Linked DNA regions of Modestobacter italicus. The protein of the gene in region 1 interacts with the protein of each later gene in a pairwise test. Links are inferred from orthologs where the notes say so. Each region holds a gene or a part of one and is shown in the gene's direction. Other genes may lie near its edges.

Region 1 (5,054 bases):
GCACCGCAGCGGAGTTCACCGACGACGCCTCGGTGGTCCGCGCTGCCGGCATCCCGGTGCACACCGTCGCCGGCGACGAGCGCGCCGCCAAGATCACCGTGGCACACGACCTCCGGCTCGCGGAGCTGCAACTGTGACGGCCCTGCCCCGGGTCGGCATCGGCACCGACGTGCACCCGATCGAGGCCGGCCGGGCCTGCTGGCTGGCCGGGCTGGAGTGGCCGGGCGTCGACGGCTGCGCGGGTCACTCCGACGGCGACGTCGTCGCGCACGCCCTCACCGACGCGGTGCTGTCGGCCGCCGGGCTCGGCGACATCGGCGGCCTGCTCGGCACCGACGACCCGCGCTGGGCCGGTGCCCGCGGGGCCGACGTGCTCGCCCACGTCCGGGAGGTGCTCGCCGCCGCCGGCTGGGAGGTGGGCAACGCCGCCGTGCAGCTGATCGGCACCACCCCGAAGGCGTCGCCGCGGCGGGCGGAGGCCGAGGCCGTGCTGTCGGCAGCGCTCGGCGCACCGGTCAGCGTCACCGCGACCACGACCGACGGCCTGGGCCTCACCGGGCGCGGTGAGGGCCGGGCAGCGGTGGCCACCGCGCTCGTGGTCCGGAGCACTGCCGCGCCGCCCGTAGAATCGACCGGGTGACCCTCCGCCTGTACGACACGGCCGTGCGTGCCGTGCGCGACTTCACGCCCCTGCGTGCAGGACGGGTCTCCATGTACGTCTGCGGCCTGACCGTGCAGGGGCCGCCGCACATCGGGCACGTCCGCTTCGCCCTCGCCTTCGACGTGCTCCGCCGCTGGCTGCTGCACTCCGGCTCCGAGGTGACTTACATCCGCAACGTCACCGACGTCGACGACAAGATCCTCGCCAAGTCCGCCGCCGCCGGGGAGCCGTGGTGGGCCTGGGCCTACGAGAACGAGCGGGCCGCCACCCGCGCCTACGAGGTGCTCGGGACGCTGCCGCCGACCTACGAGCCGCGGGCGACCGGTCACGTGCCGGAGATGGTCGAGCTGATCGGTCTGCTCATCGACCGCGGCCACGCCTACGCCGTCGACGGCGACGTCTACTTCGACGTCCGGTCCTTCCCCGGCTACGGCGAGCTGTCCGGTCAGCGGCTCGGCGAGCTGCAGGCGGCCGCGGACACCGAGACCGACGAGCGCAAGCGCGACCCGCGCGACTTCGCGCTGTGGAAGGCGCACAAGCCCGGCGAGCCGGAGACCGCGTCCTGGCCGACGCCGTGGGGTCGCGGCCGGCCGGGCTGGCACCTGGAGTGCTCGGCGATGGCGGAGAAGTACCTGGGCCCGGAGTTCGACGTCCACGGCGGCGGGCTGGACCTGCGCTTCCCGCACCACGAGAACGAGCGCGCCCAGTCCCAGGCCGCCGGTCACGGGTTCGCCCGCTACTGGCTGCACAACGCCTGGGTGACCATGGGCGGCGAGAAGATGAGCAAGTCGCTGGGCAACACACTGCTGGTCGACGAGGTCGTCCAGCGGGTCCGCCCGGTCGAGCTGCGCTACTACCTCGTCGCGCCCCACTACCGCTCCATGATCGAGTACACCGAGGCGGCGCTCGAGGAGGCCGGGGTGGCCTACCGGCGGCTGGAGAGCTTCGTGCGCCGGGCCGCCGAGCGGGTCGGTCCGGACGGCGGCAAGCCGGTGCTCGCCGAGGCGTTCAGCGCGGCGATGGACGACGACCTGGCCACCCCGGCCGCCGTCGCCGCCGTGCACGAGGCGGTCACCGCCGGGAACACCGCGCTGGCCGACGGCGACGACGCCGCGGTCGCCGCCGCCCTGGGGTCGGTGCGCGCCATGCTCGGCGTGCTCGGCCTGGACCCGCTCGACCCGCAGTGGGCCACCGCGGGCGGGGACCAGCGCCTCGCCGCGGCCACCGACGGCCTGGTGCAGCTCGCGCTGGAGCAGCGCGCGGCCGCCCGGGCCCGCAAGGACTACGCGTCAGCTGACGCGATCCGGAACCAGCTCGGCGCCCTGGGCGTGCAGGTCGAGGACACCCCCCAGGGCACACGATGGGAGCTGACCAGCTGATGGCCGGCAACAGCCAACGACGCGGCCGCTCGGCCGGCGCCGGCAAGAAGACCGCCACCGCCGGGACCGGCGGCAAGAACCGCCGGTCGCTGGCCGGCCGGGGCGCGACCCCGCCGGCCTCGGCCCGGCCGCACCACCCCGCCTACAAGAAGGCGCAGGCCGACGCCGCCCGCCGGGACAACCGGGCCCGGGTCCAGCGCCGCAACGAGGAGCAACCCGAGCTGCTGCTCGGCCGCAACCCGGTGCTCGAGGCGCTGCGCGCGGCGATCCCGGCGACGGCGCTCTACGTCGTCACCGGCGACACGACCCGCGGCGGCACCGACGAGCGGATCACCGAGTCCGTGCAGCTGGCCGCCGACCGCGGGCTGCCGCTGCTCGAGGTCGGCAAGGCCGAGTTCGACCGGATGTCGGCCGGGGCGCTGCACCAGGGCATCGGGCTGATGGTGCCGCCGTACGAGTACGCGCACCCCGACGACCTGCTCGACATCGCCCGCAACTCCGGTCGCCCGCCGCTGCTGGTGGCGCTGGACGGGGTCACCGACCCGCGGAACCTGGGCGCGATCATCCGCTCGGCCGCGGCGTTCGACGCGCACGGCGTCGTCGTGCCCGAGCGCCGCGCGGTCGGCATGACCGGCTCGGCCTGGCGCACCAGCGCCGGCGCCGCCGCCCGGCTGCAGGTCGCCCGGGCCACCAACCTGGCCCGCTCGCTCGGCTCCTACCAGGACGCCGGCCTGCAGACCGTGGGGTTGGCGGCCGACGGCGACATGACCGTGCACGACTACGACGGCTTCGCCGACCCGATCGCGCTCGTGGTCGGGGCCGAGGGCGCCGGGCTGTCACGGCTGGTCCGCGAGCGCTGCGACGTGGTGCTGTCCATCCCGATCACGAAGTCGACGGAGTCGCTGAACGTCAGCGTCGCCGCCGGCATCGCCCTGTTCGCGGCGGCGTCCGCCCGCCGGTGACGGCAGGCGGCGCCCGGCCGGTCAGGCCCGCGGGGACCAGGCCACGGCGGAGACCTCCACCAGGAACGGCGGCACGAGGCCGCAGGAGATCGTCGTCCGGATCGGCATCGGCGCGCTGAAGTACTCGCTGTAGATCCCGTTGAACTCGTCCCAGCGGGCCATCTCGGTCAGGTAGCAGGCGGTCTCGACCACCTCGCTGGGGCTGCTGCCCGCGGCCTCGAGCACGGCGACCAGGTTGTCCATCGTCGACCGGACCTGGGCACGGAAGTCGGTCAGGGAGGCCGGCCGTCCGGTCGTGTAGTCGATCCCCACGATGCCGGCGGTCCGCACGGTGTCGCCGAGCCGCACGGCGAGCGAGTAGGGGAACAGCCCGGGCAGCATGCCGGGGACGTCGGTGTGCACGGGTGCGCTCATGTCCGGACCCTAGGGCCGTCGTGTTGCCGGCACCGGCACCCGCGGGTGGGGCGGGGCCGGAGGACGCTCAGGAGAGCAGCTGGGCGATCGTGTAGATGACCAGGCCGGCCAGGCCGCCGACGACGGTGCCGTTCACCCGGATCCACTGCAGGTCGCGGCCGACCTGCAGCTCGATCCGCCGGCTGGTCTCCTCGGTGTCCCAGCGCGCCACCGTGGTGCCGACCAGCTCGGCGGCGTCCCCGGCGAAGCGCTCGACGGCCCAGCCCGCGCCGCGGCGCGCCTCGCGCTGGACGAGCTCGCGGACGGTGGGGTCCTCGGTGAGCAGCCGGGCGCCGGAGCGGATCACCGACACCATCCGGGCCCGCAGCTGGGAGTCCGGGTCGGCGGCGGCGGTGAGCACGGAGGCCTTCGCCGTCGTCCACAGCGAGCCGGACCAGGTGCGGACGGCGGGGTGCTCGAGCACCTCGGCCTTGAACTGCTCCACCCGCGCGGCCGCCTCGGGGTCGGTGCGCAGCTTGTGCACGTAGGCCCGCAGCCGGCGGTCGTACACCTGGCGGACGGGGTGCTCCGGGTCGGCGCCGACCTCGGCCAGGAAGCTGCGCAGCAGCTCGAAGACCCGGTCGAACACCTTGTCGTCGACCCAGTCGGGCACCCAGGACGGCGACGCGTCGCCCAGCCGGGTGCGGAAGACCAGCCGGTTGTCGGCGAGGAACTCGGCCAGCCCGGACAGCCCGGCGGAGAGGACCTCCTGGTGCCGGTCGCCGTCGACGGCGAGCTCGAGCACCCGGGCCAGCCCCGGCGCGGCGGGCGTCTCACGCAGCTTGCGGTCGACGAAGGCGGAGACCGTCTGCTGCACCTCGTCGTCGGCGATGAGGTCGCTCAGCGCGCCGAGGGCCGCACCGGCGTCGCCGGCCAGCCGCTCGGCCCGGCCGGGGGCGGCCAGGAACGCACCCAGCTTGCCGGGGACGTCGACGGCGTCCAGCCGCTCCTCGACCACGCGCCGGGTCAGGAAGTTCTCCTGCACGAAGGTGCCCAGGCTGGTGCCGATCTGGTCCTTCTTGCGCGGGATGATCGCGGTGTGCGGGATCGGCAGCCCCATCGGGTGCCGGAAGAGCGCGGTGACGGCGAACCAGTCGGCCAGCGCGCCGACCATCGACGCCTCGGCGGTCGCCCGCACGTAGCCGACCCAGGCGCCGGCGTCGTCCCCGACCAGCACGCACACCAGGAAGACCGCCGCGGCCAGCAGGAACAGGCCGGTGGCCAGCCGCTTCATCTTCGTCAGGTCGCGGGCGCGCTGCGGGTCGTCGAGCGCGCCGGTGAGCGGGACGGTCAGCTGGTGGCTGGGCAGCTGCGGGCTCGGCACCCGACCGAGCCTAGGTGGTCACCACGCACGACGACCCCGGGGCCGCGGGGGCGGCACCGGGGTCGTCGGTCGGGGGCGGCTACTTCGAGGCGGCGTCCAGGGTGACGTCGACCTTCGAGGTGTCCGAGCCGCGGCGGATGGTCAGGGTGACCGTGTCGCCGGGCTGCGCGCTGCGGACGGCGGCGGTCAGCTCGGTGGAGCTGGTGACCGTCCGGTCGCCGACCGCGGTGATCACGTCGCCGGCCTCGAGCCCGGCGTCGGCGGCAGGGGAGCCG
Region 2 (3,944 bases), 4.1 Mb from region 1 along the record:
TCAGCAACATCCAGGAGGTGCGGGCCCGCGGGGCGCGCACCATCGTGATCGCCGAGGAGGGCGACGAGGACGTCGTCCCGTTCGCCGACCACCTCATCCGGGTTCCGCGGACGCCGACCCTGCTGGCCCCGGTGGTCACCACCGTGCCGCTGCAAGTGCTGGCCTGCGAGATCGCCGCCACCCGCGGCCTGGACGTCGACCAGCCGCGCAACCTGGCCAAGTCCGTCACGGTGGAATAAAGGACCCGACTGCCCCCCACGACACGCTCCGCGCGCCGCGGGTCCCTGCAGCCGGGCCGCTCCAGCACGTCACCAGGCAGACTGGGGGCGTGATCATCGGGGTCGGGATCGACGTGTGCCCGGTCGAGCGGTTCGCGGCGTCGCTGGTCCGGACGCCGGGGCTGCGCGACCGGCTGTTCACCGCCGCGGAGCAGCGGACGCCGTCCGGGACCGAGCGCAGCGGTGAGTCGCTGGCCGCCCGGTTCGCTGCCAAGGAGGCGCTCGCCAAGGCCCTCGGGGCGCCCGGCGACATGCTCTGGCACGACGCCGAGGTGGTCGTGGGGGAGCGGGGGCGGCCGCACCTGGAGGTCCGCGGCACCGTCGCGCAGCGGGCCGCCGAGCTCGGCGTCACCACATGGCACGTCTCGCTGAGCCACGACGGCGGCCTGGCCTCCGCCGTGGTGATCGCCGAGGGCGGCACGCCGTGACCGGGCTGTTCACCGCCGCCCAGGTGCGCGGCGCCGAGCGGGCCGCGATGGCCGGGTTGCGCCCCGGCGTGCTCATGCAGCGGGCCGCCACCGGGCTGGCCGCGGTCTGCCTCGGGCTGCTCGGCCGCGCGCACGGCGTCCGGGTGGTGCTGCTCGTCGGCTCCGGGGACAACGGTGGCGACGCGCTGTTCGCCGGCGCGGTCCTCGCCGTCCGGGGAGCGCAGGTGACCGCCGTCCTGCTCGCCCCCGACCGGGCGCACGCCGACGGGCTCGCCGCCCTGCTGCGGGCCGGTGGCCGCACCGGCGGCGCCGAGTCGCTGGCGCGCGCGGACCTGGTGCTCGACGGGATCGTCGGCATCGGCGGTACCGGGGGGCTCCGGGACGACGCCGTGGCGCTGGTGCACGCCGCGGTGGCCGGGCCCGGCCTGCTGGTGGCGGTCGACGTCCCGAGCGGCGTCTCCGCGGACACCGGGGAGGTGGCCGGGGAGGCGTTCCCCGCCCAGCACACGGTGACCTTCGGCGCGGTGAAGACCGGGCTCGTCGTCGGCGCGGGCCGCGGCGCCGCCGGCACGGTGCACCTGGTCGACATCGGCCTCGGCCCGCACCTGCCCGCGCCGGACGCCGAGCAGCTCACCGACGCCGACGTCGCCGTCCACCTGGACCCGCCCGGCGCCGGGGACGACAAGTACTCCCGCGGCGTGGTCGGCGTCATCGCCGGCTCGGCCACCTACCCCGGCGCCGGCGTGCTGTGCACCGGTGCCGCGCTGCGCGCCCGCCCGGGCCTGGTCCGCTACGCCGGCACGGCCGCTGAGGGCGTGAAGGCGGCCTGGCCCGAGGCGCTGGTCACCTCCGGGCGCCCGGGCGCGGCCGGCCGGGTGCAGGCCTGGGTCGTCGGGCCCGGGATGGGCACCGACGAGGCCGCCCGCAGCGTGCTCGCCGAGGTGCTGGCCACCGACCTGCCGGTGGTCGTCGACGCCGACGCGCTCACGCTGGTCGCCGCGCAGCCCGGGCTGGTGGGCGACCGGACGGCGCCCACCGTGCTCACCCCGCACGACCGCGAGTTCGCCCGGCTCTTCGGCGAGGTGGGCGGCGACCGGGTCGCCGCCGCCCGCCGCGGCGCCGCCGCGCTCGGCTGCACGGTGCTGCTCAAGGGTGACGCGACCGTGGTCGCCGACCGCGACGGGGCCGCCTTCGTCAACGCCACCGGCACCTCGTGGCTGGCGACCGCCGGCACCGGCGACGTCCTCGCCGGCGTCCTCGGCGCCTTCCTAACCGGCGGGCCGGCCGCCGCGGAGGCGGCGGCGGTCGCCGCGCACGTGCACGGCCGGGCCGGGCAGCTCGCCGCCGAGCAGGGCCCGCTGATCGCCGGTGACCTGGTGCGCGTCCTGCCCCGGACGCTGGCCCGGCTGCGCGGCGCCGACGGCTGATCGGCACCGCCTGGGAGAGTGGGGCCGTGACACAGGTGCAGCAGGGGCTCGACAGCCGGGCCGAGGTGGTCGTCGACCTGGACGCGATCGCGGCCAACACCGCCGCCCTCCGGGACCGGGTGGGCCGCCCGCTGATGGCGGTGGTCAAGGCCGACGCCTACGGGCACGGACTGGTGCCCGCCGCCCGCGCGGCGCTCGCCGGCGGCGCCGACGCGCTCGGGGTGACGGTGCTGGAGGAGGCGCTGGCGCTGCGCGCGGCCGGGGTCACCGCCCCGCTGCTGTCCTGGCAGCACGCCCCCGGAGAGGACTACGCCGCCGGGCTGGCCGCGGACGTCGAGCTGTCGGTGAACGCCGAGTGGGCGCTCGCCGAGGTGGTCGACGCCGCGCGCGCCACCGGCCGGACCGCGCGGGTCCAGCTGTTCGCCGACACCGGGCTCTCCCGCGAGGGCGCGACCCCGGAGGCATGGCCCGGCCTGGTCGCCGCCGCGGCCCGCGCGCAGGCCGACGGGGAGATCGCCGTCACCGGGCTGTGGAGCCACATGGCCTACGCCGACGCCCCCACCCACCCGACGATCGGCGCGCAGGTGCGGGTGTTCGAGGAGGCCGTCGCGCTGGCCCGGCGGGCCGGGCTCACCGAGGCCCGCTGGCACCTGGCCAACTCCGCGGCCACCGTCGCGCTGCCGGAGACCTGGTACGACATGGTCCGCCCGGGGGTCGCCGTCTACGGCCTGGACCCGCTCGGCGGCGACCCGGCGCGGCACGGCCTCCGCCCGGCGATGACCGTGCAGGCCCGGGTCGCGCTCACCAAGCGGGTGCCCGCCGGCACCGGCGTCTCCTACGGCCACACCTACACGACGGGCGCGGAGACGACGCTGGCGCTGGTGCCGGTCGGCTACGCCGACGGCGTGCCCCGGGCGGCCGGCAACCGCGCCCCGGTGCTCGCCGCCGGCGTGCAGCGCACCATCGCCGGGCGGGTCTGCATGGACCAGTTCGTGCTCGACGTCGGCGACGACCCGATCGACCCCGGGGACGCGGTCGTGCTGTGGGGCGCGGGCGACCACGGGGAGCCGACCGCCCAGGAGTGGGCCGACGCGCTGGACACCATCCACTACGAGCTGGTCACCCGGGTCGGTGGCCGGTTCCGCCGCCGCCACGTCGGCACGGCAGGGCTGGTCTGATGGCCCGGGGGAGCCGCGTCGACCACCACCTCGCCCGCACCGCGGGCCTCATCGGCGCCGCCGTCGGCCTGGCCGCCGCCGGGACGGCGGTCGGGGTCGCGGTCACCCGGTCGGCCACGTCCGCGGTGCGGGCCAACCAGCTCGCCGGGCAGGCGGGGGACGACGGCCGGCCGATCGCCGCCGTGCCGGCCGGTGAGCTGCGCCAGCAGGACCCGCTGGGCAGCGAGAGCCGCACCGCCGACCGGACGGCGCTGGTGCAGACCGACGACGGCGTGCTGCTGTCGGTCGAGGAGATCGGGCCGCTCGACGCCCCGCTGACCGTCGTCTTCGTGCACGGCTACGCGCTGTCGATGGCGTCCTGGACCTTCCAGCGCCGCGACCTGGCCGCCGAGGTCGCCAGCGCGAACGGCCACCGCCCCCGCGCCCGGCTGGTGTTCTACGACCACCGCGGGCACGGCGGGTCCGGCCGGGGCGACGCCGCGCACGCCACCATCGAGCAGCTGGCCGCCGACCTGGAGCGGGTGCTCGACGCGCGCGTGCCGCGCGGGCCGGTGGTGCTGGTCGGGCACTCGATGGGCGGCATGACGGTGCTGACCCTGGCGCAGCGGCGCCCCGAGCTGTTCGGCACCCGGA

Evidence for each region. Proteins that work in one complex are often made in the same cells at the same time.
Region 2: the proteins of rlmB (region 1) and MODMU_RS23075 interact in binary tests that used the Escherichia coli proteins (3 or more experiments, as listed by UniProt). The link is inferred for Modestobacter italicus from one-to-one orthologs.

The regions. Positions count from the first base shown.
Region 1 is NC_017955.1:757,207-762,260, forward strand. The notes cover bases 1,013-4,011. They hold rlmB (23S rRNA (guanosine(2251)-2'-O)-methyltransferase RlmB), read left to right. Parts: upstream 1,013-2,021; coding sequence 2,022-3,002; downstream 3,003-4,011. Other genes in these bases: cysS (cysteine--tRNA ligase), read left to right, coding at 1,013-2,040; MODMU_RS03675 (RidA family protein), read right to left, coding at 3,024-3,416; MODMU_RS03680 (DUF445 domain-containing protein), read right to left, coding at 3,484-4,011. Outside these bases: ispD (2-C-methyl-D-erythritol 4-phosphate cytidylyltransferase), read left to right, coding at 1-137; ispF (2-C-methyl-D-erythritol 2,4-cyclodiphosphate synthase), read left to right, coding at 134-640; more of cysS, read left to right, coding at 637-1,012; more of MODMU_RS03680, read right to left, coding at 4,012-4,779; MODMU_RS29010 (S1C family serine protease), read right to left, coding at 4,859-5,054. UniProt on the Escherichia coli protein: Specifically methylates the ribose of guanosine 2251 in 23S rRNA.
Region 2 is NC_017955.1:4,875,310-4,879,253, reverse strand. Bases 1-2,917 are described here. They hold MODMU_RS23075 (NAD(P)H-hydrate dehydratase), read left to right. Parts: upstream 1-702; coding sequence 703-2,133; downstream 2,134-2,917. Other genes in these bases: alr (alanine racemase), read left to right, coding at 2,160-2,917; MODMU_RS23080 (holo-ACP synthase), read left to right, coding at 329-706; glmS (glutamine--fructose-6-phosphate transaminase (isomerizing)), read left to right, coding at 1-239. Outside these bases: more of alr, read left to right, coding at 2,918-3,311; MODMU_RS23065 (alpha/beta fold hydrolase), read left to right, coding at 3,311-3,944. UniProt on the Escherichia coli protein: Bifunctional enzyme that catalyzes the epimerization of the S- and R-forms of NAD(P)HX and the dehydration of the S-form of NAD(P)HX at the expense of ADP, which is converted to AMP.